2 regions of the Agrococcus sp. GCM10030265 genome follow, and region 2 is predicted to be linked to the other one. Evidence: predicted binding sites of a transcription regulator. Region 2 holds the regulator's gene; the other holds the start of a gene.

Region 1 (11,013 bases), 390 kb from region 2:
GACGCGCCCACCGCGGTCTTCTGCGGCAACAACCGCACGTCGGTGGCGACGCTGCGCGCGCTGCGTGCGCTGGGGCTCGCGTGGGAGGTCGTGGGCTTCGACGACCTCGAGCTCGCCGATCTGCTCGATCCGCCGCTGACGGTCGTGGCGCAGGATCCGCTCGCGATCGGCGCGACGGCGGCGAGGATGCTCGTCGATCGCCTCGACGGATGCGCCGGGCCCGCGAGGTCGGTGCTGCTCGAGCCCGTGCTCGTCGACCGCAGCGGCTGAGTTGACGTCCCCCGGTCGATCCTTCTAGCCTGGTTCGCGGTGGAATCGATTCCACCCGCGCGCACGAGTCGAGGAGGACCCGATGCCCCCATCCACGCCCACCACACGCGGCCCGGCGCGCCGCGTCGTCGGCGCCGCGCTCGCCGCGATCCTGGGCATCGGCGCCCTGCCCGCGGCCCTGCCCGCAGCATCCGCCGAGGCCGCGGACGTCGACCGCGCCGCGCTCGTGAACCCCTTCGTGGGCACCGAGAGCGAGGGCAACGCCTACCCGGGTGCCACGATGCCGTTCGGCATGGTGCAGCCGAGCCCCGACAACACGAACAGCTACGCCTCCACCTCGTACTCGTACGACGACCGACGGGTGTGGGGCTTCAGCCAGCGCCACGTGAACAGCGCCGGCTGCCCCGCCGCAGGCGAGCTGCTCGTCACGCCCACGACCACCGAGGTGCCGCGCACCGACCGCGAGTTCCTGACGATCGCCGGCGACGAGGTCGCCGAGGCCGGCTACTACGCCGTCGCGCTCGAGAACGCCGTGACGGCCGAGCTCACCGCCACCGAGCGCACCGCCGTGCACCGCTACACCTTCCCTGCCACCGAGTCCGCGAACGTCTCGTTCAACCTCGGGCAGACGCTGCGCGACGCAGGCGCCAGCTCGGCGACGTGGGTCGACGACCGCACGCTCGAGGGCTGGATCGACAACGGCGGGTTCTGCGGCGGCACCGACGAGCAGCGCTACTTCTTCAGCCTCACCCTCGACCGCGCACCCGACGAGCGCGGCACGTGGGGCGCGGATGCGGCCTACGTCGCGGGCAGCACGGCCAGCGAGAGCGCGGGCGGCAGCAACGGCGCCGTCGCCGTCTTCGACACCACGCAGGATCAGACCGTCGAGGTGAGCATCGGCGTCTCGTTCGTCGACGTCGACGGCGCGCGCGCCAACCGCGTCGCCGAGCTCGAGGGCGGCCTCGACTTCGACGCCGTGCGCGGGCAGGCGAACGACGCATGGAACGCGATGCTCGGTCGCATCGACATCACGGCATCCGACGAGCTGCAGCGCATCTTCGCCACGCAGCTCTACAAGGCGCTCCTGTCGCCGACGATCGGCAGCGACGTCGACGGCCGCTACCGCGGCATGGACGGCGCGGTGCACGTCGCCGACGGCTGGACGTACCACCAGACCTTCTCGCTCTGGGACACCTACCGCACGCAGGCGACGCTGCACGGCATCATCGCGCCCGAGATCGCGCGGGACATCGTGCGATCGATGCACCAGCACCGCATCGAGGGCGGCTGGCTGCCTCGCTGGTCGCTCGGCGGCGTCGAGACGAACATCATGGCCGGGGACCCCGTGTCGGCATGGCTCGCCGAGAACTTCGCGCTCGGCACCGTGCCGGACGACATCCACGACGAGCTGTGGGGCTACCTCATCGAGAACGCGACGACCGCGCCCCCGGAGGGCGTGGCATCCGTCGGCCGGCAGAGCGCCGAGTTCTACATCGAGAACGGCCACATCCCGTACTACCCCGAGGACGAGCCGGGCCTCGGCCAGCAGTTCGAGGAGTACCGCCACGGCGGGTCGTCGACGATGGAGTTCGCCGTCTCCGACGCCGCGATCGGCGCAGCCGCGCAGCGGATGGGCGACGACGAGACCGCCGCGACCTTCCTCGAGCGCGGCCAGAGCTGGCAGCGCCTGTGGAACCCCGACGTCGAGCTCTCCGGAGGCTTCCAGGGCATGGTGAACGCCGTGACGCCCGAGGGGGAGTTCGTGACGACGCCCGAGATCGCGCCCGTGCAGCAGACCGGCTTCCACGAGGGCGTGCCGTGGCAGTACCAGTGGATGGCGAACCAGGACTTCGCCGGGCTGCAGGAGGTCATGGGCGGCACCGACGGCTTCCTCGACCGCCTCGACGCCTACTTCGACATGGAGGCGCTGCAGGCGGCTCCCGGCGAGCGGCCCGAGTCGTGGGATCCGGGCGGCAGCAGCTACTACACGAGCATCGGCTACAACCCCGGCAACGAGCCCACCATCATGAACGCCTGGCTCTACGCCTCGGCCGGCGAGCCCGCGCACGTCAACGACGTGCTCGCGGCGAACCTCAACCTCTTCCCGAACACCCCGGGCGGCGGCGTCGGCAACGACGACCTCGGCACGCTCGGCGCCTGGTACGTCATGGCCTCGATCGGCATCCAGCCGGTCGTGCCCGGCTCGGGCATGCTGGCGCTCAACGCGCCGCGCGTGCAGCAGGCCGTCGTGACGCTGGGCGAGTCGGGCGAGACCGTCACGATCGCCGCGCCCGGTGCGACCGAGGCGACCCCCAGCTACGTCGCCGGGGTGTCGGTCGCGGGCGAGGAGCGCACCGAGACGTGGATCGACGTCGAGCAGCTGCGCGCGGGGGGCGAGATCGCCTTCTCGCTCACGCAGGACGCCGCCTCGACGACCTGGGGCACGGCTCGCGCCGACTGGCTGCCCAGCGTGGCCGACCCGCTGCGCGCCACCGCCGACGTCGCGGTGCTGGATGCGGAGGTGACGGAGGACGTGGCGACGACGATCGAGGTCGCCGCGGTGACGCTCGCCGACGCATCCACGAGCGAGGGGCAGGCGGCCGCGGTGGCGACGACCGTCGACGACGTCGAGCTCGCAGCGACGCTCGAGCTCGACGGCTCGCAGGTGCCGGTGACGGCCACGCGCGACGGCGACCGCTGGCTGCTGGCCTCCACGGTCACGCTGCCGGACGTGGGCACGGTCGAGGGCACCCTCACGGTGTCGTCGGCCACCGAGACGCCGCGCTTCGCGCCCGACGCGCTCGAGCCCGTCACGGTGCCGATCACGGTGACGGTGCTCGCCGCGGCGGCCTCGCCGGCGCCGTCGTCGCCGTCCACCCCGCCCGAGTCGGGCGAGCCCGGCGCGTCGACGCCGCCCGCCGCGGGCGGCGGCGACGGCTCGCTGCCGGTCACGGGCGCGGCGATCGCGCCGTGGCTCGTGCTCGCCGCGGCGCTCGCGATCCTCGCGGGCGGCCTCGTCGCGACGCGCAGGCGTCGCGAGCGGCTCGCCGCCGACGCCGACTGATCGCACGGGGAGGGGCGCGGGGGGGGAGACCTCCGCGCCCCTCCCGCATGCGCGCTCGCGCCGCGCAAGGTCGTGCGGGCTCGCCGACGCGATGTGGCAGCGTTGGCGCAGGCGGATGGGGGAGGTGCGCATGGCACGCTGGCGACTGCAGAGCACCACGGCATGGGTGCACCGCATCCGTGCCACCGGGCGCCTGCCGTTCCTGCAGGTCGTGAAGATCAGCGTCGCCGCGATCGCCGCGTGGTTCGCCGCCGATGCGCTCATCGCCGAGGAGCCGCCGATCTTCGCCGTGATCGCCGCGCTCATCGTGGTGCAGCCGAGCGTCAACCAGTCGCTCGGGCGGGCGCTCGAGCGCTCGATCGGCGTCATCGTGGGCGTCGCGCTCGCGACGGGCATCTCGCTGCTGCTCGGCTCGGCCGCGTGGATCATCCTCGCCGCCGTCGTCGTGTCGGTGCTCCTCGCGTGGGCGTTGCGGCTGTCGCAGCAGACGTCGAACCAGATCCCCATCAGCGCCATGCTCGTGCTCGCGCTCGGCGCAGCCTCGCCGATCTACGCGATCGACCGCATCGCCGAGACGGTGCTCGGCGCCGCCATCGCGTTCGTCGTGAACCTGCTCATCGTGCCTCCCGTGCTGCTCGGTCCCGCACGACGCGAGATGCAGGAGCTCGCCGAGGAGATCGCGCGCAGCCTCGAGCGCCTCGCGGTCGCCGCATCCGAGCCCGTGGGCCGCGGCACCCTCGAGGGCAACCTCGTGGAGGTGCGGCTGCTGCGCCCCATGCTCGCGCGGGCGCAGGTCGCGGTCGCCACGGCGGAGGACTCGCTGGCGCTCAACTGGCGCGGCGGCAGGCACCGCGGCGAGCTCGCCGGCTACGAGGAGGGGCTCGCGACCCTCGGCGTGCTCGTGACGCGCGTCGCCGGCATGACGCGCGCCATGCGCGACCACTACGACGACTCGCTGCATCGCGAGCCCGTCATGGGGCAGATCGCCTCCGAGCTGCGGCGTGCGGCGCACGACCTGCGCATCCGCTACGTGCTCGCGCTGCCGGGGGACGCGGCCTCCGACACGGGTCCGCTGCTGACGGCGCCGCTCGTCGTCGTCTCGCCGCATCCCGAGCACTGGGTCGTCGTCGGGTCGATGCTCGAGGATCTGCGCCGCGTCCACGAGGAGCTCACGGCGGAGTGAGGCCGCCCGTCACGGATCGGCGGGCTCGGCGTCGTCGGGGGCGTCCGGAGCGTCGGAGGGGTGGGTGGCGCCGGAGGCGGCGGCCGCGGCTGCGGCCGCATGCTCGTCGAGGCGCCGTGCGAGGGCCTCGAGCGCATCCCAGATGCGTGCGAGGTCGCCGGTGTCGTGGATGCCGCCTGCGTCGGCCGGGTCTGCGTGCTCGGGGGTCATGCCGTGGTGCCGGCTGCGCGATCGCCGCCGGCGCGTCCTCCTTCGACGTCGTCGCTGTCTAGGGAGACGTCACGGGGAGGGCGTTCGTCACGCACCGATCCGCCCGGGCGTGTCGCGCGCTGCCCTGCGGCCTCAGCGCGCCAGCACGCGGCGCCGGGTGGCGCCGTACGACATCGCCCGACGCGATGCGCGGCGGCGTTCGACGCGCGTGCCTCGACGCTCGATCGCGGCGACCCCGATGCACAGCAGCGCCAGCATGCCCAGCAGCATGAGGGCGATGCCCGCGTAGACGACGACCCCCAGGTTCAGCAGGTCCTGTGCTCGCTCGACGATGTCCATGGCAGCTCCTTCGGCTCGCTCTCGAGCCTCGCGCCCGAGGGGGCCGCGCCGCGTCGTCCGCCAGGGTCGAGCCCGTCATCCTCGGGGATGATCCGCGCGGGCACCACGGTGCTGCGCCGCGGCAGCGTCGGCGACTACCGTCGTCGCATGGAGCAGCGCATCAGCCTCATCACGCTCGGCGTGCACGACCTCCCGCGGGAGCGGGCCTTCTACGAGGCGATGGGCTGGGCGGATGCGCAGCAGCCCGACGACGAGGTGTGCTTCTTCCAGGCGGGCGACATGGTCTTCGCGCTGTGGACGGGCGTCGCCGGCCATGGTGCGCCGGGCGTGGAGATCGCGCACAACGTGCGTGCGCCGGAGCAGGTCGCCGAGGTGCTCGCCGAGGCGGAGGCGGCGGGCGGCTCGGTCGTGCGGCCGGCGGCGCTCGCCGAATGGGGTGGCACGTCCGGCGCCTTCGCAGACCCGGAGGGCTACGTGTGGGAGGTCGCCCACAACCCCGACTGGCCCATCGCGGCCGACGGGGCGATCACGATCTGAGCGTCAGCGCTGCGTGCGCGCCTGGATGGCGGCGAGCGCGTCCTGCGTCACGGTGACGACGACGTCATCCCACCGCTGGTCGCCGGCGACGACCTTCGCGACGAACGGGCACACCGGCATGACGTGCAGGCCCTCGTCGCGCGTCGCATCGAGGGCGGCGACGACGAGCTCGCGACCGAGCCCCTGCCCGGCGTGGGCGTCGTCGACCGTCGTGTGGAAGAAGACGCGCGAGCCGGCCACCTCCACGTAGTGGGCTCGCCCGGCGACGACGCCGGCGTCGTCGACGATCTCGAAGCGGTCCTCGGAGGCTGCCTTGCGCACGGTGCTCATGCCTCGACACTGCCACCGACGTGCGCGTGGCGCACGTTCGGGCTGCGAGGATCGGGGCATGCCGATCGAGCCGGACACGAAGGACTGGACCTGGGTGCTCGAGCGCCCGTGCACGGAGTGCGGGTTCTCGCCCGAGGTGCCCGACGCCGAGCTGCCCGTCCGCATCCGTGCCGCGGTGGTGACGATCCATCGCGCGCTGCACGACGCCGACGTCCGCGAGCGACCCGATGACGCGACGTGGTCGAAGCTCGAGTACGCGGCGCACGTGCGCGACGTGTGCCGCATCATGCGCGAGCGGCTCGTGTCGATGCTCGAGCACGACGACCCCGAGTTCGCAAACTGGGATCAGGATGCGACGGCCGTCGACGATGCGTACGCCGAGCAGCGCCCGCCTCGCGTCGCCATCGAGCTCGACGTCGCGGCCGCCGACCTCGCCGACGCCTTCGCGGCCGTGCCCGCCGAGGCGTGGGAGCGCACGGGCCGCCGGTCGAACGGGTCGCGCTTCACGGTGCGCACGCTCGGCGCGTACGCGCTGCACGACATCGAGCACCACGCCTGGGACGTGACGAAGGGCTGACGCGGACGGGCCGACGGCGCGCGCCGCTGCGCCCCGCTGCGCCCCGCTGCGCGCCGCCGCGCGCCGGCCCGCGGCGTCACGCGGTTCCGCGCCCGCCTGCGAGACGCAACGCCCCACCCCGATGGCGGGTGCTCGCCGTGGGCGAACGCGCATCCGGAATGCCGCGCGCCCTCCATGCGTCTTCTTGAGCGTAGGTCGCTCACATCCCTAGACTTGAGCGCACCAGACTCACGTTTCTTTGGAGGCAGGATGCCCGCGTTCACCGGTCCCAGCGGATCGTTCGACGACTTCCTCGCGCGACTCCGACAGGCGCAGGGCGCCGGTCGCCAGGTCGACGTCTCGAGGCTGCTCACCCGTCGCGCAGCGACGATCCTCGCCCGCGCCGTCGAGCGCGCCCGCGAGCACGGCCACCAGGACGTCGACGCCCTGCACCTGCTGCAGGCCACCGTCGCGCACCCGCAGGTCGCCGAGGTCATCCGTGCCGCAGGCGCCGACACCGACGCCATCGCATCCGCCGCCGAGGAGCGGCTGCCCGCCGAGGCCGAGACCACCGACGCACCCCAGGTGCTCACGGCCAGCGCGCAGCGCGTGCTGCGCGACGCCTACCAGGTCGCGCGCGCCAACGGCGCGAGCTACATCGACCCCGAGCACCTGCTCTTCGCGCTGCTGCTCGCGCAGGACACCGTCGCCGGTCGCATCCTCGACGCCAACGGCGTGAGCCAGGAGTCGCTCGGTCGCGCCATGGCGGAGGCGCAGCGCGCCCACGAGGAGGGCGCCCAGCAGCAGCCGACGACGCGCGACGGCGGAGCCGTCGACCCCGAGTCGACGACGCCCACGCTCGACAGGTTCGGCATCGACCTCACCGCTCGAGCGGAGCGCGGCGAGATCGACCCGGTGATCGGTCGCGCCGACGAGATCGCGCAGACCGTCGAGATCCTCGCGCGCCGCACGAAGAACAACCCCGTGCTCATCGGCGAGGCCGGCGTCGGCAAGACCGCGATCGTCGAGGGCCTCGCCCAGGCGATCGTCGCAGGCGACGTGCCCCCGCAGCTCGAGGGCAAGCGCGTCATCGCGCTCGACATGACGGCGATGGTCGCCGGCACCCGCTACCGCGGCGACTTCGAGGAGCGCATCGGCACGGCGATGGACGAGATCGCGGCCAACGCCGACGGCCTCGTCGTCTTCATCGACGAGCTGCACACGATCCTCGGCGCCGGTGGCGGCGAGGGCGGCATGGATGCGGCGAACATCCTGAAGCCGCGGCTCGCGCGCGGCGACCTGCACATGATCGGTGCGACGACGCTCGCCGAGTACCGCCGCATCGAGAAGGATGCGGCGCTCACCCGCCGCTTCCAGCCCGTGCACGTCGCCGAGCCCTCGGTCGACGACGCGGTCGCGATCCTGCAGGGCATCCGCTCGGCCTACGAGGAGCACCACGCCGTGCGCTACACCGACGACGCGATCCGCGCCGCCGTCGAGCTGTCGCACCGCTACGTCACCGACCGCTTCCTGCCGGACAAGGCCATCGACCTCGTCGACCAGGCGGGTGCTCGGCTGCGGCTGCGGCTCGGCCGCACCGTCGACGTCGAGGCGCTGCAGGCCGAGCTCGCGACCCTCGAGGCCGACAAGAACCGCGCGATCGAGCGCGAGGACTACGAGGAGGCGTCGCGCGTGCGCGACCGCATCCTCGAGGTGCAGCGCACGCTCGACGGCGACGCGCCCGTCGTCCCCGCCGACGACGCCATCGTCGACGCCGAGCACATCGCCGAGGTCGTCAGCCGCGCCACGGGCATCCCGGCCGCGTCGCTCGGCGACGACGACCGCCAGCGTCTCGCGCGCCTCGGCGACGAGCTGCACGAGCGCGTCGTCGGGCAGGACGACGCGGTGGAGGCTGTGGCGCGCGCCATCCGTCGCTCGCGCTCGGGCCTCGGCGACGAGTCGCGACCCATCGGCTCGTTCCTGTTCCTCGGCCCCACGGGCGTCGGCAAGACCGAGCTCGCGAAGACCCTCGCGGCGTCGCTCTTCGGCGACGAGTCGGCGATGGTGCGCTTCGACATGTCGGAGTTCGGCGAGCGCCACACGGTCTCGCGGCTCATCGGCGCCCCTCCCGGCTACGTCGGCTACGACGAGGCGGGCCAGCTCACCGAGCGCATCCGCCGCCGCCCGTACTCGGTGGTGCTGCTCGACGAGATCGAGAAGGCGCACCCCGACGTGCTGACGCTGCTGCTGCAGGTGCTCGAGGACGGCCGCCTCACCGACGGCCAGGGCCGCACCGTCGACTTCCGCAACGCCGTCGTCATCATGACGTCGAACGTGGGCTCCGAGACGCTCGCGAGCAGGTCGGGCGCCATGGGCTTCGTCGCCCACGGCGGGTCGGGCTTCTCGGAGACCGAGCTGCGCGCCCGCGTCATGGGGCGCCTGCGCGAGGCGATGCGACCCGAGCTCATCAACCGCATCGACGAGATCGTGCTCTTCCGCACCCTCGAGCGCGAGCAGCTGCAGGACATCGTGCGGCTGCTGCTCGCGCAGACGTCGGCGCGGCTCGCCCGGCAGGGCATCCGCATCGACGTCGACGACGCCGCGGTGGCATGGCTCGCCGAGCACGGCTTCGAGCCCGAGTACGGCGCGCGCCCGCTGCGCCGACTCATCCAGCGCGAGATCGACGACCGCGTCGCCGACCTGCTCGTCGGCGGATCCGTCGGCGAGGGCGGCGCCGTGGCCATCGCGGTCGAGGCGGATGCGCTGGCCGCGACCGTCGCCGAGCGCGGCGGCGTCGCGGATGCGAGGATCGCAGCATGACCGACGCAGCCACCGCCGAGACCACCGCAGGCATCACGATGTTCGGCGCCGAGTGGTGCCGCGACTGCCGTCGCACGAAGGCGCAGCTCGATGGGCTCGGCGTGCCCTATCGGTACGTCGACCTCGAGGCCGAGCCGGACGCCGTGGAGGTCGCGCGCGACATCTCGGGCCGCACGCAGATCCCCGTCGTGGTCTACCCGGATGCGTCGCACCACGTCGAGCCGTCGAACGCCGACGTCGAGGCGAGGCTCCGCGAGCTCGGCATGCTCTGACCCCGTCCAGGCGCGCGTGCGACGCTGGTCGCATGCGCACGAACCGACGAGCGGCAGCCCTGTGGCTGCCGCTCGTCGCGTCTGCGGTGACGTTCGCGGGCGTCGTCGGCGGATGCGCGAGCGGCGGCGGCGGCGGCGACCTGCTGGGTGGTGGCGGCGGCGGCGAGGGCGCGACCTCGTGGCCGGCATCGGTGCCGCGGCCCGACCTCCCGCTCGTCGAGGAGACCGACCTCATCGTCGCCTACACCGCCACGTACGACCTCGCCGGTGGCTCGGTCGACGCCTATGCGACCGAGCTCGAGGATGCGGGCTTCGCACCGCAGGGGCAGCGCACGTGGGCCGATGGCGAGCACGTCGTGCTCGTCGAGACCGAGCTCGGCAGCATGATCGTGACGATCACCGAGGCCTGAGCGCGCGTCGCGCCGCGCGTCAGCGCCCTTGGAAGGCGGGGGTGCGCTTCTGCTGGAAGGCGGCGAAGCCCTCGCGGTAGTCCTCGGAGCGGGCGAGCCGAGCCTGCGCCCGCGTCTCGTGCGCCATCGAGCGCCACAGCCCCAGGCGCTGGTCGCGCAGCTCGCGCACGAGCTCCTTCGACGCGCGGAACGCGAGCGTCGCGCCCTGCGCCGCGTGGGCGGCGGCCGCTCGGGTGGCGGCGAGCACCTCGTCGTCGGGCAGCGCCTGCGAGAAGAGCCCGGCGGCGACCGCCTCCGCCCCCGTCATGAGCCGGCCGGAGTAGACGAGGTCGAGCGTGCGATGCGTGCCGAGCCGCTCGACGAAGAGCGAGTGCCCACCGGAGTCGAGGGTGGCGCCGAGGTTCGCGAAGGGGCTGCCGATCTTCGCCGACTCGGCGACGTAGACGACGTCGGTCGCGACGAGCAGGCCCAGCCCCACGCCGAGGCACGCGCCGTGCGCTGCGGCGAACGTGGGGGCGGGGAAGGCGCTCAGGTGCTCGAGCAGCGGCTGCACGCGGTGGCCGAGGAAGCCCTCGACGTCGTCGGTGGCGGGGTCGACCGCCGAGATGTCGCGGCCGGCGCAGAACGCGGGGCCCTCGCCGCGCAGCACGAGCGCGCGCACACCCGCCGCCTCGGCGTCGGCGACCGCCATCGCGAGATCCTGCAGCGCGGCCTCGTCGAGCGCGTTGCGGCGCTCGGGGGCGTCGAGCGTGATCTCGGCGACGTCGTGCTCGATGGTGAGGTCGATCATGCTGCTCCTTCGCGAGTGGCTGTGCCCATCCTCTCGCGGGCGAGGGGCGGATGCGAGGCGTGCTCAGGGCTGCCGCTGGTCGCCCGCGTCGTGCTGGCGGCCGTCGTGCTGCTGCGCGGTCGGCGCCTGCCCGGAGGTGGCCTGTCCGTACGGGTCGGTGCCGGCACCGGGGTGCCCGTACGGGTCGGCGCCGTATCCGGCCTGCCCGTATCCGGCCTGCCCGTGCGGGTCG
Region 2 (11,013 bases):
GCGGCATCCGCTGGCTGCTGAGCCACCCGAGCGACGAGCAGGTGCTGCTGCGCCTCTTCGGCATCACGCTCGTCGTCGCGGGCCTCACGCAGCTGCTCGGCGCCTCCGCCGCGGTCGGCGCGTTCCTCGTGGGCATCGCGGTGCCGCCGTCGATCGCCGAGCGCGCCCGTGCGATCCTCGGCCCGCTGCGCGACCTGTTCGCGGCGATCTTCTTCCTGTCGTTCGGGCTGCCGATCGTGCCGAGCGACCTGCTGCCCGTGCTGCCTGCCGCGCTGCTGCTCGCGGTCGTGACGGCGGCGACGAAGATGGCGACGGGTTGGTTCGCGGCGAGGCGGGACGGCGTGCTGCGCAAGGGGAGGCTGCGCGCGGGCGCCACGCTCGTCGCTCGCGGCGAGTTCTCGATCATCATCGCGGCGCTCGCGGTCGGCGCAGGCTACGCCGAGCTCGGGCCGCTCGCGGCCGCCTACGTGCTGATCCTCGCGATCGCGGGGCCGCTGCTCGCGCGCTTCGTGGTGCGCGCGCCGCGAGCCGAGGCGACGCTCGCGTAGCCGGGGCGGCGAACGGCGCCGGTCAGCCCGCGATCGTGATGAGCAGCGAGGCGAAGACCGCGATGATCGCCGTGGAGTACGCGAAGGCCACGACGGAGTGGATCATCGCGAGCCCGCGTGCCGACCCGCGCACGATCTGCACGTCGGACGACGAGAAGGTCGTCGACTGCTGGATGGAGAGGTAGAGGAAGTCGCGGAACGTGCGCTCCTCGACGCCCGGGAAGACGACGGAGTCTCGCGCTGCCCACGACCGCATGTACTCGACGGCGAAGACCGCGAGCATCACGATCCACGTGCCCGCGACGCCGACGACGCACACGGCGACGAGCCACGGCTCGCTCGCCGCGTCGCTCGTCGTCAGCAGCACGACGGATGCGATGCCGGCCGCGATGACGGTCATCGCCCACGACTTGGGTCCGGCGAGGAGCGTCCACCGCACGATGCGGCTGCGTTCGTCGGATCGGGTGACGAGCGCGCGGAGCCGCTCGCCGTGGTGTCCGCGGAACGAGAGCCACGTGAGCGCGAGGAACGTCGGCCCGTAGAGCCCGAACGTCAGCGCGAGGACCACGGCCGACAGGTCGCCGGGCGCGACGACGAGCCCGAGCGCGCCGCCGACGAGGAACAGCGCCGCCATGAGCGCGAACGCGATCGCGGTCGCGAAGGTCGACCGCACGACCTCCCGATGCATGATGCTCGTGCCGCGCGACATGCAGCACACGCTAGCCGCGCGGCGCCGGGTGGCGCTGAGCGCGCCGTCGACGGCCCATCGTGGTCGAGACCCCGCTGGGCGTGGCCTCGTGCTCGCGGCTCGAACCCATGGCGAACGCCAAGGTGCCGAACTTGACTGCACTCGGCTCAAGTGCCAAGGTTGAGTCCGCACGGCTCAAGGCAGGATCGACGCCGTGCCTCGGTTCCGGGGGATGAGCCTGCCGTCAGTCATGGGGGGTTGCCGGCAGGCTCCTCCACCGGAATCGCACCGGATCCACGACACGACCACCGAACCCAAGGAGCAGCCACCATGGCACGAGCAGTCGGCATCGACCTCGGCACCACCAACTCCGTCGTCGCCTTCCTCGACGCGGGTCAGCCCACCGTCATCGCGAACGCCGAGGGCTTCCGCACCACCCCGTCCGTCGTCGCCTTCGCGAAGGACGGCGAGACGCTCGTCGGCGAGCCGGCCAAGCGCCAGGCCGTCACGAACGTCGACCGCACCATCGCCTCCGTCAAGCGCCACATGGGCACCGACTGGACGACGGCGGTCGACGACAAGCGCTACACGCCGCAGGAGATCTCGGCCCGCATCCTCGGCAAGCTGAAGCGTGACGCCGAGACGTACCTCGGCGAGCCCGTCGGCGACGCGGTCATCACGGTGCCCGCGTACTTCAACGACGCCGAGCGCCAGGCCACGAAGGAGGCAGGCGAGGTCGCGGGCCTCAACGTGCTGCGCATCATCAACGAGCCCACGGCGGCCGCGCTCGCGTACGGCCTCGACAAGGGCAAGGAGGACGAGCTCATCCTCGTCTTCGACCTCGGTGGCGGCACGTTCGACGTCTCCCTCCTCGAGGTGGGCAAGGACGACGACTTCTCGACGATCCAGGTGCGCTCGACCGCCGGCGACAACCGCCTCGGCGGCGACGACTGGGACGAGCGCGTCGTCGAGTGGCTGACGAAGAAGTTCAAGGAGTCGACGGGCGTCGACGTCTCGAAGGACAAGATCGCCCGCCAGCGCCTCAAGGAGGCTGCGGAGCAGGCGAAGAAGGAGCTCTCGTCGTCGACGTCGACGAGCATCCAGCTGCCCTACCTCTCGCTCACCGAGAACGGCCCGGCCAACCTCGACGAGACCATCACGCGCGCCCAGTTCGAGCAGATGACCTCCGACCTGCTCGAGCGCACGCGCAAGCCGTTCGAGGACGTCATCCGCGAGGCGGGCGTCACGGTCGGCGAGATCGCGCACGTCGTGCTCGTCGGCGGCTCGACCCGCATGCCCGCCGTCACCGAGCTCGTGAAGAGGCTCACCGGCGGCAAGGAGCCCAACAAGGGCGTGAACCCCGACGAGGTCGTCGCCGTGGGCGCCGCGCTGCAGGCCGGCGTGCTGAAGGGCGAGCGCAAGGACGTCCTCCTCATCGACGTCACGCCGCTGTCGCTCGGCATCGAGACCAAGGGCGGCATGATGACGCGCCTCATCGACCGCAACACCGCGATCCCCACCAAGCGCTCCGAGACGTTCACGACGGCCGAGGACAACCAGCCGTCGGTCGCGATCCAGGTGTTCCAGGGCGAGCGCGACTTCACGCGCGACAACAAGGCGCTCGGCACGTTCGAGCTCACGGGCATCGCGCCCGCGCCGCGCGGCATCCCGCAGGTCGAGGTCACGTTCGACATCGACGCGAACGGCATCGTGCACGTGTCCGCGAAGGACAAGGGCACCGGCAAGGAGCAGTCGATGACGATCACGGGCGGCTCGAGCCTCTCGAAGGACGACATCGAGCGCATGGTGAAGGACGCCGAGGAGAACGCCGCAGCCGACAAGGCCCGCCGTGAGGCGGCCGAGACGCGCAACGGCGCCGAGCAGCTCGTCTACTCGGTCGAGCGGCTCCTCGCCGACAACGCCGAGCAGCTGCCCGACGACGTGAAGACCTCGGTGCAGGCCGACGTCGACGCGCTGAAGACGGCGCTCGCGGGCGACGACGACGAGGCGCTGAAGACCGCGTTCGACACGCTCACCGCGTCGCAGCAGAAGCTCGGCGAGGCGCTGTACCAGCAGCAGGCGCAGCAGGCCCCGGCCGACGACGCCGGCGAGCAGCCGCAGGGCGAGCAGCCCGCGTCGAACGACGACGACGTGGTCGACGCCGAGATCGTCGACGACGAGGACGAGAAGAAGTAGTCCGATGAGCGACGACAACCGACCCGAGGACGAGGGCCCCGTGTTCCGCGACAAGCGGCGCATCGACCCCGAGACCGGCGAGGCGCGCCAGAGCCCCGCGGATGCGCAGGTCGTCGCCGCCGCGGCGGCCGCGGGCGCGCTGGAGGGTGCGGGAGCCGAGGCTCCCGCCCCCGCCCCCACCCCCGCCCCCGGCCCCACCGCATCCGACGACCTGAGCGAGGAGGACCGCGCCCTGCTCGACGGCGAGGCCCAGCGTCTCGCCGACGAGGCCGCGAGCGTGCAGGCGCAGATCGCGGCGGCGCAGGACGAGGTGCGCAGGCTGCAGGCCGAGTACGTCAACTACCGCAACCGCGTCGAGCGCGAGCGGGCTGCCGACAAGGTGGCGACGACGGCATCCGTGCTGTCGGCGCTGCTGCCCGCGCTCGACGACCTCGACCGCGCCGACCAGCACGGCGACCTCGAGGGCTCGCCGCTCGCGATCGTGGCGCAGAAGCTGCGCGCCTCGATCGCGGGGCTCGGCCTCGAGCCCGTGGGCGTCGTGGGCGAGACGTTCGACACGGCCGTGCACGAGGCGATCGCCCAGCTGCCGAACCCGGAGGTGACCGAGATGGTCGTCGCCGACGTCGTGCAGCGCGGCTACCGCATCGGCGAGCGACTCGTGCGGCCCGCGAAGGTCGCCGTGTTCGTGCCCGCGGGCGAGTAGGAGACGCATGGCGAGCAACGACTGGTTCGACAAGGACTTCTACAAGGTCCTCGGCGTCGCGAAGGACGTCGCGCCTGCCGACCTGAAGAAGCAGTACCGCAAGCTCGCGCGCCAGTTCCATCCCGACTCGAACCCCGGCGACGCGAAGGCCGAGGCGCGCTTCAAGGAGATCTCCGAGGCCTTCACGGTGCTCTCCGATCCGAAGCAGCGTGAGGAGTACGACTCGGTCCGTGCCATGGCGGGCGGGCGCCCGCGCTTCGCGCCCGGTGCGCAGGGTGGCTTCGAGGACGTCTTCGGCGGCATGTTCAACCAGGGCGGCGGCCCGCGCGTGCAGTACTCGCAGGGCGACTTCGAGGATCTCCTCGGCGGCATGTTCGGCGGCGGCGCGGGCCCCGCAGGCTTCGGCCAGCGGGCTCCGCAGCGGGGGCGCGACGTCACGGCGAACGCGCAGCTCGACTTCCTGTCGGCGGTGCAGGGCGACACGTTGAAGCTCACGGTCGGCGGGCGATCGATGACCGTCAAGATCCCCGCCGGCGTGCACGACGGGCAGCGCATCCGCATCGCGGGCAAGGGTCAGGCGTCGATCACGAACGGCCAGCCCGGCGACCTCATCGTCACGGTGCAGGTGCGACCGCATCCCGTCTTCACGATGGATGGCCGCGACATCCGCGTCGACGTGCCGGTGACGTTCGCGGAGGCGGCGCTCGGCGCGACGATCGAGGTGCCCACCGTCGGCGGTGGCACGGTGCGGCTCAAGGTCGCGCCGGGCACGCCATCCGGTCGCGTGCTGCGAGTCAAGGGCAAGGGCGTGCCCACGAAGCAGGGGCCCGGCGACCTGCTGGCGACCGTGCAGGTCGCGGTGCCGTCGCACCTGAACGCCAAGCAGCGCGAGTCGCTCGAGGCATTCATGGCGGCGTCGGGCGACGAGTCGCCGCGAGACGACCTGCTGTCGAAGGCGAGATGAGCGTGGGGCGCATGCCGGAGGATCTCGACGAGTCGAGCCCGATCTTCTCGATCGCGGCCGCCGCCGAGCTCGCCGGCATGCACCCCCAGACGCTGCGGCAGTACGACCGCATCGGGCTCGTGCAGCCGCAGCGCACCGCAGGCAACACGCGCCGCTACTCGATGCGCGACATCGGGCAGCTGCGGCAGGTGCAGCTGCTGTCGCAGGAGGGCGTGTCGCTCGAGGGCATCCGCCGCATCCTCGAGCTCTCGAACGAGGTGCGCAGCCTGAAGGCGCGGGTGCGCGAGCTCGAGGCGACGCTCGCCGATCAGGTGATCGATCGGCGTGGCCGCGTCTTCGCGGCGGGGGTCGAGGGCGTCACGTCGATCCGGGCGGGCGCTCGACCGACGAAGCGCAACCAGGTGGTCGTGTGGAGGCCCATGCACCGCGGCTGACGCGTCGCCGTGCGGTTCGATTCAATTGACATTCGATCGATATCCATCGAAGATCGATGCATGTCATCCCCTGTGATCGCCGCGCTGCGCGTCGTCCTCGTGGTCATCGGCCTCGGTGCCGTCGTGCTGCAGCTGGTGCTGGTGCCCGAGCTCGCACGCGAGGCCGCCGACGGCGATGCCCGCCTCGTGCCCGCCATCGCGCCCTACGCGGTCGCGGGCATCGCCCTCGTCGTCTGCGTGCAGGTCGTGCTCGTGTGCACGTGGATGCTGCTGCGACGCGTGCAGCACGGGGCGATCTTCGAGCGCAGCGCGCTGCGCTGGGTCGACGGCATCGTCGCCGCCGCCGCGCTCGCGACGACCATCGTCCTCGCCCTCACCGTGCACCTGCTCGCCGTCGTCGGCACCGGCGGCCCCGGCGTGCTGCTCGTGCTCCTGTGCCTGCTCGTCGGCGGCGTCGCCGCCACCCTCCTCATGCTCGTGATGCGCGGCCTGCTCGTCGGGGCGTCGGGACTGCGCTCCGAGCTCGCCGAGGTGGTCTGAGTGGCGATCGTGGTCGACATCGACGTGATGCTCGCGCGCCGCGGCATGTCGGTGGGCGACTTCGCCGACGCGGTCGGCATCACGCCCGCCAACGTGGGCGTCCTGAAGAACGGTCGAGCGAAGGCGGTGCGCTTCACGACGCTCGACGCGATCTGCCGCGTGCTCGAGTGCCAGCCGGGCGACGTGCTGCGCTGGGAGCCCGACCCGGCCTGACGAGGTCGTGACAGGCCGTCGCGTGCGGTGACCGGTGGGGGCGGAGGCCCGGCGGGGCGCAGGTCGCGCGCGGCGGCGGTGCACCGCGGTCCCAGGGGCCAGGCGTACCGTCGAGGTGTGAGCCAGCTCGACGCGCCGCCGCCCCCGGGCAGCGACACCCCGGTGCCGAGCGACGTCGTCGCGGCGCCGCGGCGTCGGCGCGCCGCCGCCTCGGCGCCCGACGGCCTCGTGCCGAAGAACGCCATGCAGCAGCGCGCCGAGCGGCGCGAACGCGAGCGACGCGCGCGGACGCTCCCGCCTCCGGTCGTGAACCCCATGGCGGATGCGGTGCCGCCGTACGTCGCCGCCCGGCTCGCCTGGGAGGCCCAGCAGCGCCGATCCGGCCCGATGCCGCATGCGGCGAACGCGCCGGCGGCCGGCCTCCCGAGCCCGGCCGCGTCCGCGGTGCCGCCCGGGCTCGCGCCCGCGGCGGGCTACGCGCCCGCGGCGGGCTACGCGCCCGCGGCGGGCTACGCGCCCGCGGCGGGCTACGCGCCCGCGGCGGGCTACGCGCCCGCGCCCGGCTACGCGCCCGCGCCCGGCTACGCGCCCGCGCCCGGCTACGCGCCCGCGCCCGGCTACGCGCCCCAACCCGGCTACGCGCCCGCCCCCGCATCCGCAGGCGGCCAGCAGCCGCCACCGTACGTCGTCGTCGGACGCGGCCAGCCGTACGCTTCCGGGTACGGCGCCGCGCCAGGCTCCCCGCCGGGCTTCGCACCGCATCCGCCCGTCCTCATGGCACCGCCGAAGCGCCGCCTCACGCGCGCGCAGACGCGCGCGGCGCTGCTCGGCTCGCTCGTCGGCCAGACGCTCCTCGCCCTCGCGACGCATCTGCTCGTCGCGTCGGCCATCGTGCTGCTGCTCTGGGGCACGCTGTCCGAGGGCGGCACCGATGGCCTCGACGCGCTCGAGGCCGACAGCCTCACCGACGTCGTCGCGTTCTGGGCCGACCCGGTGCGGCTGCCGGTGACGATCCTCATCGTGCTCATCGTCACGGCGGCCATCGCGGCAGCCGGTTGCGTCACGAGCTACCTGTGGCATCGCTCGGCGCGCCTGCAGGGCATCCGGGCGTCGATCGCGCTCGCGTACGGCACGACGACCGTGCTCGGATCGATCGTCGGCTCGGTGCTGTGGCCGGGCGTCCTCGTGTTCGGGCTCTTCGCGATCCTCGCGTCGTCGGCGTCGCTCACGGTCGGCACGATGTGGGCGGGGGTGATCGGCAGCCTCGCGGTGTCGGTGGTGCTGTCGGGCCTCGTGGGCATGCTGTTCGGCTGGGTGTACCTGCTCGCATTCCGTCCGCGGCCCACGTGGGCGCAGCTCGAGGCCGAGCAGCGGCAGGCGGAGGTCGACGCCGAGCGTCGCGCCGTGGAGGCCGACGCCGCCGAGCTCTCGCGGGTCGACTGACGTGCAGCGGCGTCAGGTGCGTGTCGCGCGCCCGCCGCTGCCGCCGGTCGTGCGCCGGGCGGCGCGTCAGGCCGGGGGATGGGGGCTGCCGCTCGTGTCGGCGGGCGTCAACCTCGTGGTGGCGCTGTCGGTGGTCGCGACGATCGTCGCCATCGCCCGCTGGTTCATCGTCGAGCTCGTCGCCGGATCGGGTGGGCTCGAGGATGCCGTGGCCGGCTGGCTCGCAGGCATCGACCCGACGCCGTGGATCGTCACGATCGTCGTCGTGCTGCTGCTCGCCGCGGGGCTCGTCGCTCTCGGTGCGACGGTGAGCGTGCGCATCCTGCGTCGCGCGGGCATCGCGCGCGCTCGCGCGGTGACGTGGTGGTGCTGCGGCATCGGCACGCTCGTGCAGGGAGCGCTCTCGCTGGGTGCGAGCGCGCTCACGACGCTCCTCGGCCTGCTGACGGGTGGCCTCGCGCTCGGCGTCGCCATCGCGATCTACCTCGTCGCGTCCACGGTGCTGACGTCGGTCGTCGGCTACGTCGCCGGCCCTCGGCTGTGGATGGCGCGGGTGCGCCGAGAGCTGGGGTGACCCCACGGGGCACCGCGTCGGGCGATGCGGGGAGCCCGGCGGCAGCCGTGTCCCGTGCATCGAGCGCGCGCCGCACCCCGCGTTCCTCGCCGCCGCGCTCCTCGAGCGGGCGCTCCCCGCACCCGCGCTGCTCGCTTCCGCGCTCCTCGACCCTGCTCCGGCCCGTCAGGCGTCGGCGGCGTCCGGATCCCGCAGGAGGTCGACGACCGCGTGCAGCACGCGGTCCGGCGCCTCCAGCTGCATGTCGTGGCCGACGCCGTCGATGCGCCGGACGTCCCATCCCTCGCGCTCGAGGCTCGCCGCGAGCGCGTCCGGCAGCACCGCGGGGGACTCGTCCGAGAGCACGATCGTCGACGGCACGGCGGGAGGTGCGACCTCGATCGGGTGGAAGGCGACGTCGCGGAACACCCCGATGGCCATGCTGCCGTCGAAGCGCCTCGCCGCGTCCTCCTGCAGCCGCCGCATCTCGGCCGGAGGCGCCGTGCGGTGCCTCGCGGACCGCGCGCGTCGCAGCTGCGCGATGCCGAGCGAGACGACGGGGGCAGCCCAGAACAGCCGCCCTGCCAAGCCCGTCGTGGGCAGCGCCAGCCCGAATCCGGGGTCGAGGTACACCGCTCGTCGCGGCATGAGCCGCTCGACGGCTCGCACGGCGACGGGGCCACCGAGCGAGTGGCCGACGAGGGCCGAGAGTCCGCCCGGCAGGGTCTCGGCCACGTCGTCGGCGAGGTCGTCGAGCGCGTACGAGCTCGCGCGAGGGCTCGCGCCGTGTCCGCGCAGGTCGACGGTCGTCACCGTGAAGCCGCCCGCGGCGAGCAGCCGCTCGACGAATGGCTGCCACGTGGCACCATCGGCACCGAGCCCGTGCACGAGCCCGACGTGGTCGGGGCCGGATCCGGTGGTCGTGGACGCGAGTCGCATGCTCGATGGTAGGCAGAGCGTGCGGGTGCTCAGCGCGGCGCGATGCGCGTGAGCTCGCGGCGGATGGCACGAGGCCGCAGCGGGCGGCATCCCGCGTCGAGCAGCGCTCGCGTGATCGTCGGCTCCCGGCGGGCGAGCAGGATGCCGCGTCGCACGAGGAACGCGGGGCTCTTGCGCCGCTCGCGCAGGTCGCGCAGGAAGCGGAACGCCATCGTCGCGCCGCGCGGGCGCCGCACCGCGATGGCGTCGAGCAGCAGGCCGCGCTCGGTGGCGGGCGCGACGACCTCGCTCGCGAAGATGCCCTCGGCGACGAACGCGTGCGCGTCGCCGAGCTCGAGCGTGCGCCACCCGACGCGGTCGCTGCGCGAGATGTCGTAGTCGGGCACCTGCGTGCGACCGGTCGTCGCGAGCTGCTCGATCGCGGCGATCGCGTCGGGCAGATGCCACGACCCGGGGTGATCCCAGTCGACCTCGCCCGAGGGCAGCAGCGGCAGCTCGGGGTCGTCGCCGACGCGGTAGAAGTCGTCGAGCCGCAGCACCGGCAGGCCCGAGGCCTCGGCGAGCCGCGACTTGCCCGAGCCCGATGCGCCGCCGATGAGCAGCATCCGCGCCCGAGGGGTGCGTGGGGTGCGAGCGGATGCGTCGGCCGCGTCGTCGAGGGGCGCGGACGCAGCGGGCATGTGCTCCATGATCCCACGCGCGCGGGCGACCTCGGCGACGCGGGCGGCGTCGCCCATCCACGCCGGCTCGGCTGCGCACCGCGCCTGCGCTCGGCCGCGCGCGACGCGACCCGCGCTCGGCCCGCGCCTAGGGCACGTCGAACCGGCCGACGACGATGCCGGCCTCGGCGCCGCCGCCGAGCCCGGGCGCCTCGAGCACGCCCTCCCAGCGGTAGGTGCGCCCGACGGCCTGCACCGTGACGACCCAGCTCGTCTGGTCGATGCCGCAGTCGGCGTACAGGTTGAGCCGCACCTCGTACGTGCCCGAGGGGGCCTCGTCCGTCGGCCACGTGACGTTCTCGTTGCGGATGCCGTCGATCTGGCACGAGGGGTTCGAGTCGAGGTCGAGCTCGCCGCCCGACGACGAGGTCGTCGAGCCGTAGTAGATGGTGTCGCCCTCGGGGTCGACGACGTAGAGGTCGGCGTCGACGTCCTGGTTCCACGACACGCTCACCTGCACGTCGCCCGTGCCGACCTCGACGACGGTCACGTTCGTCGCGTCCGTCGCCGACGCGGGGCCGTCGGCGCTCGCCACGGCGACGACGACCGAGAACTCGGTCGAGGGAGGCGCCTGCGACAGCGTGACGACGATCGACGTGCTCGTCGTGGGCGCGTCGAGCGCGATCTCGTACGAGCCCGGCCAGGCCGTGGGCGTCGTCGACGAGGCGCCGGTGGGGCCGACGCCGACGAGCACGGTCTCGAACGGCGCATCGGCGCTCACCTGGATCTCGACGCTGCCGCCGTTCACGGCCACCGCCGCATCCGTCACGGTGACGGAGCCTCCCGGGCCGGGCGTCACCGCGTCGCCGCCGCTCGTGCCCTCGGCGGCGCCGCCGTCGGCCGTGGCGGCCGTGAGGTAGTCGTCGAGCCGGGCATCCGCGGGCGCGTCGGTCGTGGGCGCCTGGCTCGCCTGCGTCGGCGACGGCGGCGTGGGGATGCTCGGGATGCAGCCCGCGAGCGCCATCGTGGCGGCGAGCAGCGCGGCGACGGCGAGGGGGCGGATGCGGTGGGCCTGGCGCATGAGGCGAGGGTAGGCCGGTCGGCTGGACGTGAGCCTGCCCGCGCCGCGGCCG

Evidence for each region. The regulator HspR, encoded in region 2, represses chaperone genes until heat shock. The targets are predictions, from matches to a motif close to AAGTTGAGTCNNNNNGACTCAACTT.
Region 1: ACFQPP_RS01825 (ATP-dependent Clp protease ATP-binding subunit) is a predicted target of HspR. The motif match lies at 6,721-6,745, and genes of this name have one in related genera.

Annotation. Positions count from the first base shown of each region.
Region 1 covers NZ_JBHTCZ010000001.1:396,254-407,266, reverse strand. Annotated here, with positions in the region: gene ACFQPP_RS01865 (LacI family DNA-binding transcriptional regulator) at 1-270, shown strand, start outside; gene ACFQPP_RS01860 (GH92 family glycosyl hydrolase) at 353-3,334, shown strand; gene ACFQPP_RS01855 (aromatic acid exporter family protein) at 3,465-4,517, shown strand; gene ACFQPP_RS01850 (hypothetical protein) at 4,527-4,727, opposite strand; gene ACFQPP_RS01845 (hypothetical protein) at 4,860-5,066, opposite strand; gene ACFQPP_RS01840 (VOC family protein) at 5,214-5,603, shown strand; gene ACFQPP_RS01835 (GNAT family N-acetyltransferase) at 5,607-5,933, opposite strand; gene ACFQPP_RS01830 (DinB family protein) at 5,992-6,510, shown strand; gene ACFQPP_RS01825 (ATP-dependent Clp protease ATP-binding subunit) at 6,760-9,309, shown strand; gene ACFQPP_RS01820 (glutaredoxin family protein) at 9,306-9,581, shown strand; gene ACFQPP_RS01815 (hypothetical protein) at 9,614-9,991, shown strand; gene ACFQPP_RS01810 (enoyl-CoA hydratase/isomerase family protein) at 10,011-10,781, opposite strand; gene ACFQPP_RS01805 (DUF805 domain-containing protein) at 10,845-11,013, opposite strand, start outside.
Region 2 covers NZ_JBHTCZ010000001.1:783,921-794,933, forward strand. Annotated here, with positions in the region: gene ACFQPP_RS03795 (cation:proton antiporter) at 1-548, shown strand, start outside; gene ACFQPP_RS03800 (DUF1345 domain-containing protein) at 571-1,257, opposite strand; gene dnaK (molecular chaperone DnaK) at 1,567-3,432, shown strand; gene ACFQPP_RS03810 (nucleotide exchange factor GrpE) at 3,437-4,135, shown strand; gene ACFQPP_RS03815 (DnaJ C-terminal domain-containing protein) at 4,143-5,099, shown strand; gene ACFQPP_RS03820 (heat shock protein transcriptional repressor HspR) at 5,111-5,533, shown strand; gene ACFQPP_RS03825 (DUF2975 domain-containing protein) at 5,594-6,073, shown strand; gene ACFQPP_RS03830 (helix-turn-helix domain-containing protein) at 6,074-6,286, shown strand; gene ACFQPP_RS03835 (hypothetical protein) at 6,404-7,729, shown strand; gene ACFQPP_RS03840 (hypothetical protein) at 7,746-8,303, shown strand; gene ACFQPP_RS03845 (alpha/beta fold hydrolase) at 8,469-9,221, opposite strand; gene ACFQPP_RS03850 (ATP-binding protein) at 9,251-9,901, opposite strand; gene ACFQPP_RS03855 (YfaP family protein) at 10,029-10,961, opposite strand.